DNA from 2 places in the Rhizobium sp. NLR22b genome. Region 2 is predicted to be linked to the other one. Evidence: riboswitches for the same ligand, from Rfam matches in the RefSeq annotation. Region 2 holds a riboswitch; the other holds the start of a gene.
What was found. Region 2 has a riboswitch for thiamine pyrophosphate ahead of thiM (hydroxyethylthiazole kinase). Riboswitches for the same ligand answer to the same signal wherever they lie in the genome.

Region 1: it holds a riboswitch for thiamine pyrophosphate, as region 2 does, so the genes downstream of both, thiC (phosphomethylpyrimidine synthase ThiC) here and thiM (hydroxyethylthiazole kinase) in region 2, are expected to answer to the same signal.

What each region holds. Positions count from the first base shown of each region.
Region 1 is NZ_JABDWM010000015.1:182,907-190,623, forward strand. Features, by position in the region: gene tsdA (gamma-resorcylate decarboxylase) at 1-783, shown strand, start outside; gene HJC00_RS23545 (maleylacetate reductase) at 785-1,843, shown strand; gene HJC00_RS23550 (dioxygenase) at 1,863-2,711, shown strand; gene HJC00_RS23555 (YciI family protein) at 2,708-3,016, shown strand; gene HJC00_RS23560 (SPFH domain-containing protein) at 3,064-5,103, opposite strand; TPP riboswitch at 5,751-5,882, shown strand; gene thiC (phosphomethylpyrimidine synthase ThiC) at 5,977-7,717, shown strand, end outside.
Region 2 is NZ_JABDWM010000002.1:420,315-428,031, reverse strand. Features, by position in the region: gene HJC00_RS05730 (ABC transporter substrate-binding protein) at 1-585, opposite strand, end outside; gene HJC00_RS05725 (DUF1349 domain-containing protein) at 814-1,398, shown strand; TPP riboswitch at 1,527-1,623, shown strand; gene thiM (hydroxyethylthiazole kinase) at 1,674-2,477, shown strand; gene thiE (thiamine phosphate synthase) at 2,474-3,109, shown strand; gene thiD (bifunctional hydroxymethylpyrimidine kinase/phosphomethylpyrimidine kinase) at 3,106-3,915, shown strand; gene HJC00_RS05705 (GNAT family N-acetyltransferase) at 4,123-4,602, shown strand; gene HJC00_RS05700 (glycoside hydrolase family 3 N-terminal domain-containing protein) at 4,627-5,649, shown strand; gene HJC00_RS05695 (ABC transporter substrate-binding protein) at 5,693-7,339, shown strand; gene HJC00_RS05690 (ABC transporter permease) at 7,395-7,717, shown strand, end outside.

The DNA of each region.
Region 1 (7,717 bases), on a different contig from region 2:
ATCCCGGACAAGGCTAAGGCCCTGGAGATTTCCCGACGCGCCAACGACTTTCTGGCCGAGCAATGCGCTAAAAACCCGAACCGTTTCCTGGGATTTGCAGCTTTGCCGCTGCAGGATCCGGATGCCGCTGCGCAGGAATTGCAGCGCTGCGTGACGACGATGGGTTTCGTCGGCGCATTGGTCAACGGCTTCTCGCAGGAAGGCGACGGAACAACGCCGCTCTACTACGATCTGCCGCGATACCGTCCGTTCTGGGCCGAAGTCGAAAAACTCAACATTCCTTTCTATCTGCACCCGCGCAACCCGCTGCCGCAGGACAGCCGGATCTATGCCGGCCATTCCTGGCTGATGGGTCCGACATGGGCGTTCGCGCAGGAGACCGCTGTGCATGCGCTGCGCCTGATGGGATCCGGCCTGTTTGACGAGCACCCGGCTTTGCGGATCATCGTCGGTCATATGGGCGAGGGACTGCCGTACATGATGTGGCGCATCGACCACCGGAATGCGTGGGTCAAGGTGGAAAAGAACTATCCGGCCAAACGCCGGATTGCCGATTATTTCAACGAGAATTTCTACATTACGACGTCGGGGAATTTCCGCACGCAATCGCTGATCGATGCTATGCTGGAAATCGGCGCGGACAGAATTCTGTTTTCGACAGACTGGCCATTCGAAAACGTCGACCACGCTGCAAACTGGTTCGACAGCGCCACCATCTCCGAAGCCGACCGTCTGAAAATCGGTCGCACCAATGCAGTTTCACTGTTCAAGCTCGATCGATAACATGGTCGCACCTTTCAGATACACGGTCAGCGCAGCCCAGGTCATCTTCGGGAGCGGTTCGGTGAGTCGCCTCGCCGAGGCGATTACAGGGCAGGGCGGCAAGCGCGCCCTGATCCTTTCGACCCCGCACCAGAAAGCCGACGCTCAGCGCATCGCTGCTTCCCTCGGCCCGCTTGCGGCGGGACTATTCGACGGTGCTGTCATGCACACGCCGGTCGATGTGACCGAGCGCGCGATCGCGGCATACGAGAAGGCCGGTGCCGATTGCGTGGTCGCGATCGGCGGTGGATCGACGATCGGTCTCGGCAAGGCCATCGCCTATCGCAACGACGCACCACAGATCGTGGTGGCGACGACCTATGCTGGATCGGAGGTTACACCGATCCTCGGCCAGACGGAGAACGGACAGAAGACCACGGTCCGCGGCCCCGGCATCCTGCCTGAGGTGGTGATCTACGATCCTGAATGGACATTGGGATTGCCGGTCAACATCAGCGTCAGCAGCGGGCTCAATGCCATGGCGCATGCGGTCGAAGGGCTCTATGCGCAAGATCGCAATCCCATTTCGTCGATGATGGCGGTCGAGGGCTTGCGCGCGCTGAAGCAGGCTTTGCCGCAAATCGTCAATGCCCCGAGGGACATCGAACCCCGAAGCGAAGCGCTTTACGGCTCCTGGCTGTGCGGCACGGTGCTCGGAGCCGTTGGAATGGCCCTGCATCACAAGCTTTGCCATACGCTGGGCGGCAGCTTCGATCTACCGCATGCAGAAACCCATGCGGTCATTCTGCCCCATTCCGCTGCCTACAACGCCGCAGCCGCAACGGATGCGCTCAAGCCCGCTGCCGATCTTTTCGGCGGCTCGCTGGGCAGCGGTCTTTATGATTTTGCCGCTTCGATCGGTGCCCCGATGGCGCTGCGGGATCTGGGTATGAAGGAAGCCGATCTGGATCATGCGGCAGAACTTGCCGCTGGGAATCCCTACTGGAACCCGCGCCCGATCGAAGGAAAAGCGATCCGGGCTTTGCTGCAGAGCGCCTGGGAGGGCGCACGGCCGCGTTAACGCATTAGGAGGAGGCCAGGTGCCTGAATATTTCAGCGAAGAGAGATCCGCGGAAGCCGTCAATTCGCGGATGGGGCCGGACATCAATCCACGTCTGGCCGAAGTCATGGCGTCGCTTGTCAAGCATTTGCATGCCTTTGCCAAGGATATAAGCCTGACCCAGGAGGAATGGGAGCTGGCCATAGGCTTCCTGACCCGCACCGGTCATCGCTGTCATGACCAGCGACAGGAATTCATCCTGCTCAGCGATACGCTGGGTTTCTCGATGCTGGTGGATGCGATCAACAACCGGCGTCCGCCGGGCGCCACGGAAAATACCGTGTTTGGACCGTTTCACATCGAAGGGGCGCCCGTCCGCCAGATGGGCGAAAACATCTCGCTCGACGGCAAGGGTGAGACTTGCCTCTTCATCGGGCGAGTGCTGGATCTCGATGGTCATCCGATCGAGGGAGCCCGGATCGACGTATGGTCGGATAATGCCGATGGCTTCTACGACGTCCAGCAGCCGGATATCCAGCCGAAATGGAACAACCGGGGCATTTTCATCACCGGTGCAGATGGCGCCTATAGCTTCGTCGGCATCAAGCCGGTCTCCTATCCGATCCCGGATGACGGTCCGGTCGGCCAGATGCTGGCCTCGCTCGGTCGCCATCCCTACCGTCCCGCCCATACCCATTACCTGATCACGGCTCCAGGTTATCAGAAGCTCGTAACCCACACTTTTGTCGGCAACGATCCCTATCTGGAATCCGATACGGTGTTTGGTGTCAAAAACAGCCTGGTCGCGCCTTTCGAGCGTATCGATCGTCCGACGGTCTGGCGCTCCGATTTCGATTTCGTGCTGACGCCGATCTGGAATAAACAATGATCGTTGTCCGCTATGCCGTATGCGACCCCGGCAAGGCGGCCGAACGTTCCCGATTGATCGAGGAACACAAGGCCTATCTGCGCGGCGCGACGATCCGCATCATGCTTTCCGGCCCGTCTGCACCGCCGGCCGAGGGCAGGGCTTCTACCGCCGTCGTAATTGCGGAAGTCGAAACGCTGGCCGAGTTCGAGGCGTTCAGCGCGGGAGATCCCTTCGTTGGCTCCGGCGTGTACACGAGCGTCGATCTATTCGAATGGCGGCCCACTTTCGGAATTCTGCGCGAGAGTTTCCGACCGGCGTTTTAGGCAGGAAGAAAAATGGGCCGGCATGACCGGCCCATCCACAATCAATGTTATTCGGCCGGCGCTGGCACCACAGCCGGGGCACCCTGTCGTCCAAGCCGATCGGCGACCAGCATCGACAGCATCATTTCCACCAGGCCGTTGGCGCCGCCCTTGTCGCCGCCGGCACCGGCGACCTGGATCTGCGGCACGAGCGGCAGCTTGCCGTTTTCGATCGCTTCGGCAAAGCGCATCAGCACCTGCGAGTGGAGCTGATAGTCCGGACCGCCGAAGGCCGCCACCTTCTTCTCGGTCGCCTCGGCTTCCGCCAGACCGACGGCGCGTACCTTCTGGGCATCGGCAAGGCCGGTCGCCTTGATACGCTCGGCATCTGCAAGTGCGATCGCCTTGATCCGGTCGGCTTCGCCGAGGCCGGCCAGGCGCACCTTCTCGGCCTCTGCCTTGGCGGTGACCTGAATGGTTTCGGCCTGCTGGCGGGTGCGGGCGAGCTGCGCCTTGCCTTCGTTCTCGCTGATCTCGATGGTGAGCGCCGACGTCGTGATCTTGGCCTGCTGTTCGGCCAGTGCTTCTTTCTCGCGCAATGTGCGCTCCTGGATCGCCGCCGCTTCCTGCAACTTATAAGTCTCGACCTTCTCGACGGCGATCTGGCGTTCGCGCAGCTGGATGAGGATCTGCTCGATGCTGTTCTGGCCATTACTGGCGCGAGGCGTACCGATCAGCACCTCCTGCAGCCCGAGGCTATACGACGAAAACTTCTCCCGCATTTCGTCACCGGATCTGCGCTGGATTTCGCTGCGTTCCTGCAGCAGTTCGATCAAGGTCTTGGTCTGAGCGATATTCTTGAAGTAGGCCGAGACCATCGGATCGAGTGTCTGTTCGACCAGCCGTTTGATGTCCCCGAAACGCTGCACGACGAGCGGCGCCTTCATATAGTCGATATGCACGACGACCGAGAGTGGCAGCACCGGTTCGAACGCATCCCTGGTGATCAGCGACACTTCTGAAAGGTTTTCGTCCAGCCGGTGCTCGCCGAACTGTTCCTTCGTCCATTTGAGCACGAAGTTTGTGGTCGGCACGATGATGATATTGCCGGCATAGGTGTTGAACGCATATTTGCCCGGCAGAAGCGGCGTCGACCAGACACCGCGTGCGCCCGTCTCGACCAGTTCGCCGTGGCGATAAGACTGACCTGAAATATCCGCGCTTCGCCGGCCGGTATAGGAGACGACGACACCCACCGTGCCGACGTCGATGATCGTCTTTTCCACGAGTTCGACGGTCGCGAAGATGCGGTTGAGGAAATAGCTGCCGTCGGCAAGCACCTGCAATTGCCGGCCGCGATAACCGCCGGCATTGAGAAACTTCTCCGGATCCTGGAAATTATTGTGGAAGTTCGGATCCTTCGGGTTGTTGGCAACGGTCGGCGCGATGATCTCGCCATCCGGCAGCGCCGGACCGTCATGGATGGTGACGATCCCGATCAGGTCCTCGGCGTCGTGGATGAGGACGGGCTCGAAGCCATTCCGCTCAGTGATCAAAGTGGACATGTCGGAAAACAGTCTTTGTTCCGACGCGTTCAGGTTGACTGCATAAGTTGATTGCGCGGTCAACACGATGAACTGCGCGAGATTGATGGCATATGTGCCTTCGCGCAGGATCTTGCGTTGCGGCCCCTTCTGGCCGCCCTTGGTGAGAAAGCTGCGCACATCCTGAAAATCATCGGCATCGATATTCGAGGCCAGCGTCTGGGTCGGCGGCAACGGCTCGCCGTCACGGGCGAAGACATAGCCGATCTGGCCCTGCGGAATGGTCACGAGGTTGGCGCGATGCATCGAATACTGGAACGGCATGAAGAAATGCAGACCGCCGCGCACGACATCCGGCTGAAAGCCGGCCTCGCCATAGAGCGCGATGAAGCCATTGTCGACGGAGCCGCGAAAGCTCCACAGCTTTTCGAGGATGCCGAGCCTGTCGTTGGGGATATAGCGGATTACTCCGCTCCACCGGAACAGCATGGCCAGTATGATGAGGGTGACAGCGATTTCGATCGCCTTCCATCCCATCGGGCTAAGGTATTGGAGGGTTTCCATCTTTTCTCTCGCATAGGCGCACGGGTTCGTCCACCCGATGACCGCCCGGTTGGCGTTGGTTGATATGACGGGGAAATGGCGCGCCTTTTTGCTCGACGCGCTAAGAACCTGTCGAACGCTTAAGGCTGCTGATTGTCAGGGAGAATGACCGCGAGTCCCGCTGGGGGACGGCGCGTCGTGAGTGGTCTCACATCGGTGTTGCCTTGCTAGACATAACGATAGAGGAAGTAAGGACAACAGCTATCGGTGTAAATATGTTCAATGCTGAAATCGGATAAGTACTTCCAGTGATTTTGCTATTTCGAACATTCAATTCAGCTGAATAAATATTGCCGCTTGACTTACATACCGGGCCGTTGAGCCGGGGTCTGGAAAATTGCGTTGGCAGGCCCTCTGCAAGGTCAGGCACGCTCGCTATCCACGTCTTGTCTGCTGTTGGTGTGGCGCATTTCTTGTACAGTCGGGTCGATACACCGATCCCCGCTTATCTAAGCCGCAAGTTTCCGAGATCGGCTGACGGTAGTCCTTTGGCGAGAGCCGTAGCTCGCGTGAGGACGCGGAATGATGTCTGCCGCGGACTCAAAGCCGGCGGATGAGAACGCGTGAGGGTCGGCTTGACATCAGGGCCACTCCGGTCTTTGATGCCGAGCATTCACCAGGGGTGTCCCGGCAAGGGGCTGAGATTCTGCTGAACAATACGGCTTTGCCTGTTGTGGCGCAGTGACCCGTTGAACCTGATCCAGTTCATACTGGCGTAGGGACGGTGCGGACGCTGCGGCTGTCGGGCGGATTTCGCTTTGTTGCTTGAGGCGTCTTTTCATCATTCCAACTCTGGAACTGGGTCTCCAAACGTCAAACCTTGGAGCCTCACCCATGAATATTGTTGCACCCAAGCTTACTCCGGTCGTCACCACCGGCCCGCTTCCGGGCTCGACCAAGATCGCCAAGCCCGGAACGCTCTATCCGGATCTGCGCGTGCCGATGCGCGAAATCAGCCTTCACCCGACCTCGGGCGAACCGCCGGTAACGGTCTATGACTCCTCCGGCCCCTATACCGACCCGACACATACGGTCTCGATCGACGCCGGGCTCCCGCGTTTGCGCGAGAGCTGGATCAGGGCGCGGGGCGACGTCGAAGCCTATGAAGGCCGTGTGGTGAAGCCTGAAGACAATGGTTTTGCCACAGGCGAACGGCTGACGCCGGAATTCCCCCTTCGCAGCACGCCGCTGAAGGCAAAGGCCGGCCGCGCCGTCACCCAGCTCGCCTATGCGCGTGCCGGCATCGTCACGCCGGAAATGGAGTTCATCGCCATCCGCGAAAACCTTGGCCGGCAGGCCACGAAGGAGGCGCTCGCTCGCGACGGCGAGAGCTTTGGCGCTGACGTTCCCGATTTCGTGACGGCCGAATTCGTGCGGCAGGAAGTGGCAGCCGGCCGGGCGATCATTCCAGCCAACATCAACCATCCGGAGGCCGAACCGATGATCATCGGCCGGAATTTCCTGGTGAAGATCAACGCCAATATCGGCAACTCGGCCGTTACCTCGTCGATGGCGGAAGAGGTGGAGAAGATGGTCTGGGCAATCCGCTGGGGTGCCGACACGGTCATGGACCTTTCCACCGGCCGCAACATTCACAACATCCGGGAATGGATCATCCGCAATTCGCCGGTTCCGATCGGAACGGTGCCGCTCTACCAGGCGCTGGAAAAGGTGAACGGCATAGCCGAGGATCTCACGTGGGAAGTCTATCGCGATACGCTGATTGAACAGGCCGAGCAGGGGGTCGATTATTTCACCATTCATGCGGGCGTGCGGCTTGCCTATATCCCGCTCACCGTCAATCGTGTCACCGGCATCGTCTCACGCGGCGGTTCGATCATGGCCAAGTGGTGTCTGCATCACCACAAGGAGAGCTTCCTCTATGAGCATTTCGAGGAAATCTGCGACATCTGCCGCGCCTATGACGTATCCTTCTCGCTTGGAGATGGTCTTCGCCCCGGCTCGATCGCCGATGCCAACGACGCCGCGCAATTTGCCGAGCTCGAAACCCTCGGCGAACTGACCAAGATCGCCTGGGCCAGGGATTGCCAGGTGATGATCGAAGGCCCCGGCCACGTGCCGATGCACAAGATCAAGGAGAATATGGACAAGCAGCTCAAGGTCTGCGGCGAGGCTCCCTTCTATACGCTCGGACCGCTGACGACCGATATCGCCCCCGGCTACGATCACATCACCTCCGGCATCGGAGCCGCAATGATCGGCTGGTTCGGAACGGCGATGCTCTGCTACGTCACGCCGAAGGAGCATCTGGGCCTGCCCGACCGCAGCGACGTCAAGACCGGTGTCATCACCTACAAGATTGCCGCGCATGCCGCCGACCTTGCCAAGGGCCATCCGGCCGCCCGCATCCGTGACGATGCACTGTCGCGGGCGCGCTTCGAATTTCGCTGGGAAGACCAGTTCAACCTCTCGCTCGACCCGGATACGGCGCGTTCCTTCCATGACGAGACCCTGCCGAAAGAGGCGCACAAGGTAGCGCATTTCTGTTCGATGTGCGGCCCGAAATTCTGTTCCATGCGCATTTCCCACGACATTCGCGCCGAAGCTCAGAAAG
Region 2 (7,717 bases):
GATATATTGGTCGGCCTTGCGCTCCTTCAGCATATAGGGGCCGGTGCCAATGAATTCCTTCATCGGTTCGTCCTGCTTTTCGGAAGGGATGATGATCGCCGCCGAATTGTTGAAGGCGAGCAACGAGGTCAGCGGCGCATAGGGCTGCTTCAGGGTGATGGTGACGGTCGAAGGATCGGTCGCGGCGATCTTGCCGATGAAGCCCGCCACCTGCTTGCCGCGCGAGGCGATCTTCGTCCAGCGGCCAAGCGAGGCGACAACATCCTCGGACGTCATGTCTGTATTGTCGTGGAACTTGATGCCGGTCCTCAGCTTGATCGTATAGGTTTTGCCGTCGGCGCTGATCTCCGGCAGGCTTTCGGCCAGCAGCGGCGTGACGTTCCAACTCTTGTCGAAGGTGTAGAGCGTTTCGAAAATATGCTGGGTGACGATGCCGACAAGATCAGCCGTCGACGACATCGGATCGAGCGTCGGCGGCTCGCCGATCGTCGCGACATTGATGACGCCGCCCTTTTCCTGGGCAAGCAGGGCGGACGGCAGGGCGACGAGCGCGGTGCCGAGCAGGAATGCGACCAGTGTTTTCATGTGATGGCTCCCGTTTAGTTCCATTATTATGCAATTCATCTTTTTGTAACAGAATAAGAACTGGATCGATCCTGTCAAGCGCGGGCGACGGATTATGCAGCCGCGGATAGCGCGACGCCGAAAAAGCACCATCTTCATCTGCGGCTGTCTGCGCTGCATGAAAGCGGCATGATATGCCAAAGTCAGGCGGTCGCCTTCGGTCAGGCTTCAACAGAACGGGAGAACGGGATGAGCATCGATTTCAACAAAGGAAAGTGGCTGAACGAGCCGGCCAGCTGGCGCGCAGACGAAACCAGCCTCACCCTGACGACCGACGAGAAAACCGATTTTTGGTGCGAAACCTATTACGGCTTCACCCGCGACAACGGCCATTTCCTCGCTTTTCCCACCGGTGACAGCTTCACCGCCGAGATCCGCATCCAGGGCGAATTCCGCACCCTCTACGATCAGGCCGGCCTGATGGTGCGCCTCGACGAAACACGCTGGGTGAAGTCAGGCGTCGAATTCACCGACGGCGAAGCCTTCCTCAGCGCCGTCGTCACCGACGGCAGATCCGACTGGTCGGTGTCCCAGCCCTTCAAGGAACTCGAAGATTTCCACATCCGCGTCACCGTTGCAGGCGGCGCCATGCGCATCCAGGCCTCCCGCGACGGCAGCCGCTGGCCGCTGCTGCGGCTAGCGCCCTTCCCGGCTGCCGACCGCTATGAAGTCGGGCCGGCGGCCTGCACGCCGGAGCGCAGCGGGTTGAGGGTGCGGTTTTCGGAGTTTTCGATCGGGCCGGCGATTACGACGGATCTTCACGATTTGAGTTAGCCGGATAGGATGCGATCGGGATTGCATTCCTGAGCAGCAACGTTCACGCCTAAAGCGCAGCCGCAAGGAGAGTACCGAACCCTCATTTTCGAGATGACATCCGCCCCGTTCTCTGCGAAAAAGAGCGCGATGAGAGACAGGGGCGCCCGTCGACAGACGGGCTGAGAAGCACCCTTCGAACCTGAACCGGATAATGCCGGCGGAGGGAGTCGCTCGGGGTCGCGGTTTCGCCCGCACGAATTGCCCCGTGCCCGCCCCCGCCTGAAAGGGGCGCCATGCAAAACAAGATCACGTCGGGAGCCATGCTGAAGGCGATGCGCGAAAAGCCGCCGCTCGTCCAGTGCATCACCAATTATGTCGCCATGAACATCGCGGCCAATGTTCTGCTTGCGTCGGGCGCCTCGCCCGCCATGGTGCACGCCGCTGAAGAAGCCGGCGAATTCGCCGGCATCGCGAATGCATTGACCATCAACATCGGCACGCTTTCGACGCAATGGATCGAAGGCATGCAGACGGCGGCGAGGGCCGCCAACGCAGCCGGCAAACCATGGGTCCTCGATCCGGTCGCGCATTACGCGACGGCCTTCCGCCGCGGAGCGGTCGCCGATCTCCTGGCGCTGAAGCCGACGATCATCCGCGGCAATGCTTCCGAGATCATCGCCCTTGCCGGCGGAGAGAGCCGCGGCCAGGGCGTCGACAGCCGCGACCCGGTCGAGCAGGCGGAAGGCTCGGCGCGGCGGCTCGCCGAGCGACAGCGGGCGGTGGTCGCCGTCACCGGTGCGGCCGATTTCGTCACCGATGGTGAAAGAGCCGTGCGCATCAAAGGCGGATCGGTCCTGATGCCGCAGGTCACCGCACTCGGCTGCTCGCTCACCTGCCTGATCGGCGCCTTTGCCGCGACCGCCCCTGAGGATACGTTCGGGGCGACAGTTGCGGCCCTTGCGACCTTCTCCGTCGCGGGCGAGGATGCCGCCCTCGGGGCGGCCGGCCCCGGCTCCTTCGCTTGGCGTTTCCTCGATGCGCTGTCAGCCCTGGACGCCGAAACGCTCGATGCCCGGGCAAGGATTTCGGCCGTATGAAGGTTTTCGACCTTTCGCTCTATCTCGTCCTCGACCCCGAACTCTGCGCCGGGATCGGCATGGTCGAGACCGCGCGCCTTGCCGTTGCCGGCGGCGCCACGATGGTGCAACTGCGCGACAAACATGCGGGCACGACCAGAATGATCGAGACCGGCCGAGCCTTGAAACAAGCGCTTGCGGGAACCGGCGCCCTGCTCATCGTCAACGACGATGTCGAGGCGGCGATCGCCATAAGTGCCGACGGCCTGCATATCGGCCAGGAAGACATGGACGCGCGCACGGCACGGACGATGATCGGCCCCGGGATGATCCTCGGCCTCTCGGTCGAGACCGCGCCGCTTGCTAGCGCCGTCGATCCCGGTCTCGTCGATTATGCCGGCGTCGGACCGGTCTTTGCGACGCCGACCAAGGCCGACCACAAGCAGCCGATCGGCTTTGACGGTCTGGCAAGGCTGGTGAAGGCTTCGCCGGTGCCGTCAGTCGCCATCGGCGGCCTCAAGGCGAACCACGTGGCCGAGGTATTTGCCGCAGGCGCCAATGGGCTTGCCGTCGTCTCAGCCATCGCCGGCACGCCGGACCCCGAGGCGGCCACGCGCCGCATCGCCGCAGAAATCCGAAAGGTCCGCCCATGATCCGCAACGTTCTCTCCATCGCCGGCTCCGATCCCTCGGGCGGCGCCGGCATCCAGGCCGATCTCAAGGCCTTTTCCGCCCGCGGCGTCTACGGCATGGCGGTGCTGACCGCGCTGACGGCGCAGAACACGCAAGGGGTGAGCGGCGTGCATCTGGTGCCGCCGCAATTCGTCGCCGACCAGGTCGATGCCGTCTTTGCCGATGTGCGCGTCGACGCCGTCAAGATCGGCATGATCGCCAATGCCGGCATCGCCGAGGCCGTTGCCGCAGCCCTCGCGCACCGGCGTGGCATCCCCGTCGTTCTCGACCCGGTGATGATCGCCAAGGGGGGCGCCGCCCTGCTCGCACCTGAAGCGGTCGACGTGCTGACCAGGCGGCTGCTGCCACTTGCCACGCTTCTCACCCCGAACCTGCCGGAAGCCGCCGCACTTCTGCACCAGCCGGTCGCGACAAACCGGGCCGAGATGGCCGCCCAGGCCGAGCGGCTGCGCGCCCTTGGTCCGGCCGCCGTGCTGGTCAAGGGCGGACACCTCGACGGTGACGAAAGCCCCGACGTGCTTGCCACTGCCGACGGCCTGCACTGGTTCGAGGCGCGACGCGTGCCGACCAAGAATACCCACGGCACCGGCTGCACGCTGTCCAGCGCGCTGGCCGCCGAACTCGCCAAAGGCGACTCGACGCCAGGGGCTGTTGCCATTGCCAAGGACTATCTCGCCGGCGCGGTCGCAGCCGCCGGAAAGCTCAGCGTCGGCTCCGGCCACGGTCCGGTGCAGCATTTCCACGCGCTCTGGCAAGAGGGCGAATAGGCGCTGGCATCGGCAAACAGATGCAAATGTAAAACGGCCCGGCTTGTTCCGGGCCGTTTTGCATTGGACCCATACCGCACGTCGAGGCCGCAACGAGAACAGTCGCGTCCAAGAAAATCCCTGTTGACAAGCCTTCTGAGATGGCCAAGTCTATGACATTAAAAGGGGATATATTCCGCAATAACGGAACATCCAGAGGAGAGACGGGTGCCGGACCTGCTTGTGAGCTTATATTCCACTAGGCTCGCCGAACTGAAAGAGCGGGCTGACGTCGTCGGCGCCTCCATCCGTCCGGCTCTTCCTGCGGAACTGCACCTCGTGGTCAACTGGGTTCGCGAACAATTCAGCGAGAATTGGGCGAGCGAGGTTTCGGTCGCTTTTTCCCGCCAGCCCGTCGCCTGCCTGATATCAGTCGAAGGCGGCAAGTTGCTTGGCTTTGCCTGCTACGACACCACGGCGCGTGGCTTCTTCGGCCCGACCGGCGTCGATTCCGGAGCACGCGGCAGGGGCATCGGCCTCGCGCTGTTTTCCGCCTGCCTTGAGACAATGAAGACGCTCGGCCATGCCTACGCCTTCATCGGCGATGCCGGCCCCGTCGACTTCTACGCCAGGACCGCAGGCGCCATCGTTATCCCCGCCCCCGACAAGGGCATTTACGAAGGCATGCTCAGAAGCGCGCCGAAATGACCATCTGATACCGGAGTTCCAGAATTGTCCTCGACCCCTCTTGCCCTTTTCGTCGGGCTTCCGAATCCCATCATATCGGATTATGAATTCGCGCTCTTTCGCGACACCAACCCGCTCGGCCTTTTCGTCGGGCGGCGCAATCAGCGCGAGCCGGAGCAGACGAGGCGCCTGATCGAGCGCTTTCGCGAAGCCGTCGGCCGCGACGATGCGCCTGTCTTCACCGACCAGGAAGGCGGGCGCGTCCAACACCTCGACGCCGGTCCCTGGCCGCTCTTCCGCAGCTTCGGCCAGTTCGCCGACCTGGCGCGGCGCGATCTCGATCTCGGCAAAAAGGCACTGCGCCTTTCCTCCCAGGCCATGGGCGCGATGATGACGGAACTCGGCCTTTCCAGCGGCTGCTCGCCCGTTCTCGACCTCGTCTTCGAGACGACGAGCGCGGTCATCGGCGCCCGCTCCTTCGGCCCCGATCCGGACTTCATCGCCGCCCTCGGCCGCGAGGTGGTCGACGGCCTGCTAGAGACCGGCAACATGCCCGTCATGAAGCACATTCCCGGCCATGGCCGCGCCACGCTCGACTCCCACAAGGAGCGTCCGGTGGTCGATGCCAGCCGCGAAACGCTCATCGCCACCGATTTCAAGCCGTTCGTCACGCTGAAGGATACGCCCTGGGCCATGGTCGCCCATGTCGTCTATTCGGCCTACGACGCGGAGCTGCCGGCTTCGATCTCGCCTGTTATGCACGACCTGATCCGCAAGGAGATGGGCTATGAGGGCGTGCTGATATCCGACTGCATCTTCATGCAGTCGCTCTCCGGCACCCTGCCGGAACGCGTCGCCCAAGTGCTCGACGCGGGCTTCGATATCGCCCTCCACAGCCACGGTGACGTCAGGGAAAGCGAAGCCGCAGCCAAGGCCGCCCGCCCGCTGACCGACGCCGCTCTCAAGCGCATCGCCGCCGGCAAGGCCCGCCTCGGCAATCTCAAGATCGATTATCGCGCCGCTCACCGGCAAGTCGAAGACATGTTTGCCAGCGTGCCGGCCGCCTGACCGGCACATCATTTTTCACGTATAAGAAGAAGGGGAATGGAACATGAAAAAATATCTTCTTGGGGCCGCAGCACTCACGCTGATTTCGGGATCCGCCATGGCGCAGACGGTGCTGACGGCGAATATCGAGCCGGCGACCACCTGGGTTCGCAACTTCAACCCGTTCAACCAGACCTCGGCGCGCCAGTCGACGCTCGACTTCATCTACGAGCCGCTGGTGATTTTCAATCGCTTCGACAGCAACAAGCCGGTCTACCGCCTGGCCGAAAGCTTCAAGCTCTCCGACGACCTGAAGAGCATAGAGTTCAAGCTGCGCCGGAACCTGAAATGGTCGGATGGCGAGCCGCTGACCGCAGCCGACGTCAAGTTCACCTATGACTATCTGAAGAAATTCCCGGCGCTCGATTTCGTCAGCATCTGGACGTTCGTCACCGACGTCCAAGCCGTCGACGGCCAGACGGTGCGCTTCACCCTCGCCAATCCGAGCTCGCTTGCCGCCGAGCAGATCTCGCAGCTGCCAATCGTTCCCGAACATGTCTGGAAGGACGTCGCCGATCCCGTCACCTTCGCCAACGAAACCCCGGTCGGCAGCGGCCCGCTGACCGAGGTGCCGCGCTTCACCGGCCAGACCTACGACCAGTGCCGCAACCCGAACTATTGGGACAACGCGCACCTGAAGGTCGACTGCATTCGCTTTCCGCAGCTTGCCGACAACAATCAGATCCTGACGGCAACGGCCGACGGCACGCTCGACTGGGGCGTCTCCTTCATTCCCGACATCGACAATGTCTATGTCTCGAAGGACCCGGCGCATTTCCACTATTGGTATTCGCCGAGCAGCATGGTCGCCTTCCTGTTCAACTTGGAAACCGCAAACGAGAACAACAAGAAGGCCTTCAACGATGTGAAGTTCCGCCGCGCCGTCGGCATGGCGCTCGACCGCAAGACGATGATCGACGTCGCCGGCTACGGCTACCCGACGCTGAACGAAGACCCCGGCCTGATGGGTGAACTCTACAAGAGCTGGGCAGACCCTTCCATCAAGGCCGACTTCGGCAAATACGCGACCTATGACGCCGACGCGGCCAAGGCGCTGCTCGACGAGGCCGGCTACAAGGACAAGGATGGCGACGGCTTCCGCGACAATTCCGACGGCAGCAAGATCGCCTTCTCGATCATCGTCCCGAACTCCTGGACGGACTGGGTCGACACCGTCAACATCGCCGTCGAAGGCATGCAGGCGGTCGGCATCGATGCCAAGATCGAAACGCCTGAAGAAGCAGTCTGGACCGGCAACCTCATCAACGGCACCTTCGATGCGGCGATCAACAGCCTGCCGGCTTCGGCTTCGCCCTACTATCCCTACAAGCGCGCCTTCAGCGCTTCGGACAAAGGCAAGACCCGCTTCACCGCGCAGCGCTGGTTCAACCCGGATGTGGAGAAGCTCGTCACCGAGTTCACCCAGACCGCCGACCTCGCCAAACAGAAGGAAGCGATGAACAAGGCGCAGCGCATCGTCGCCGAAAACATGCCTGTCATTCCGGTCTTCAACAATCCGAACTGGTACCAGTACAACACCAAGCGTTTCACCGGCTGGTCGACCAAGGAAAATCCCTTCGTCAATCCGTCGATCTCGCGCACCAATCCGGCGCGCCTCTTGAACCTGCTCGCCTTGGAGCCGGTCAAGTAAGGCATTGATCTCGGGAGCGGCGCGTCAACGCCGCTCCGCTCACGACGGAGTCCCCATGGCTTTCCTGCTTCGCCGCCTCGTCTTCTACATGGCAGCCTTCATCGCGGCAGCGACGATCAATTTCTTCCTGCCCCGTCTGATGCCGGGCGATCCCGTGCAGATCATGTTTTCGAGCGCCGGCGCCGAATTGCCGCCGGAAAGCCTGCAGGCGCTGAAGCTGACCTTCGGCTTCGTCGACGGTCCGCTCTGGCAGCAATATCTCACCTATCTCGGCAGCATCTTCACCGGCGATCTCGGCCGCTCGATCAAGTATTTCCCGTTGCCGGTCACCTCGGTTCTCGGCCATGCCCTCGTCTGGACCGTCGGCCTGATGGGAAC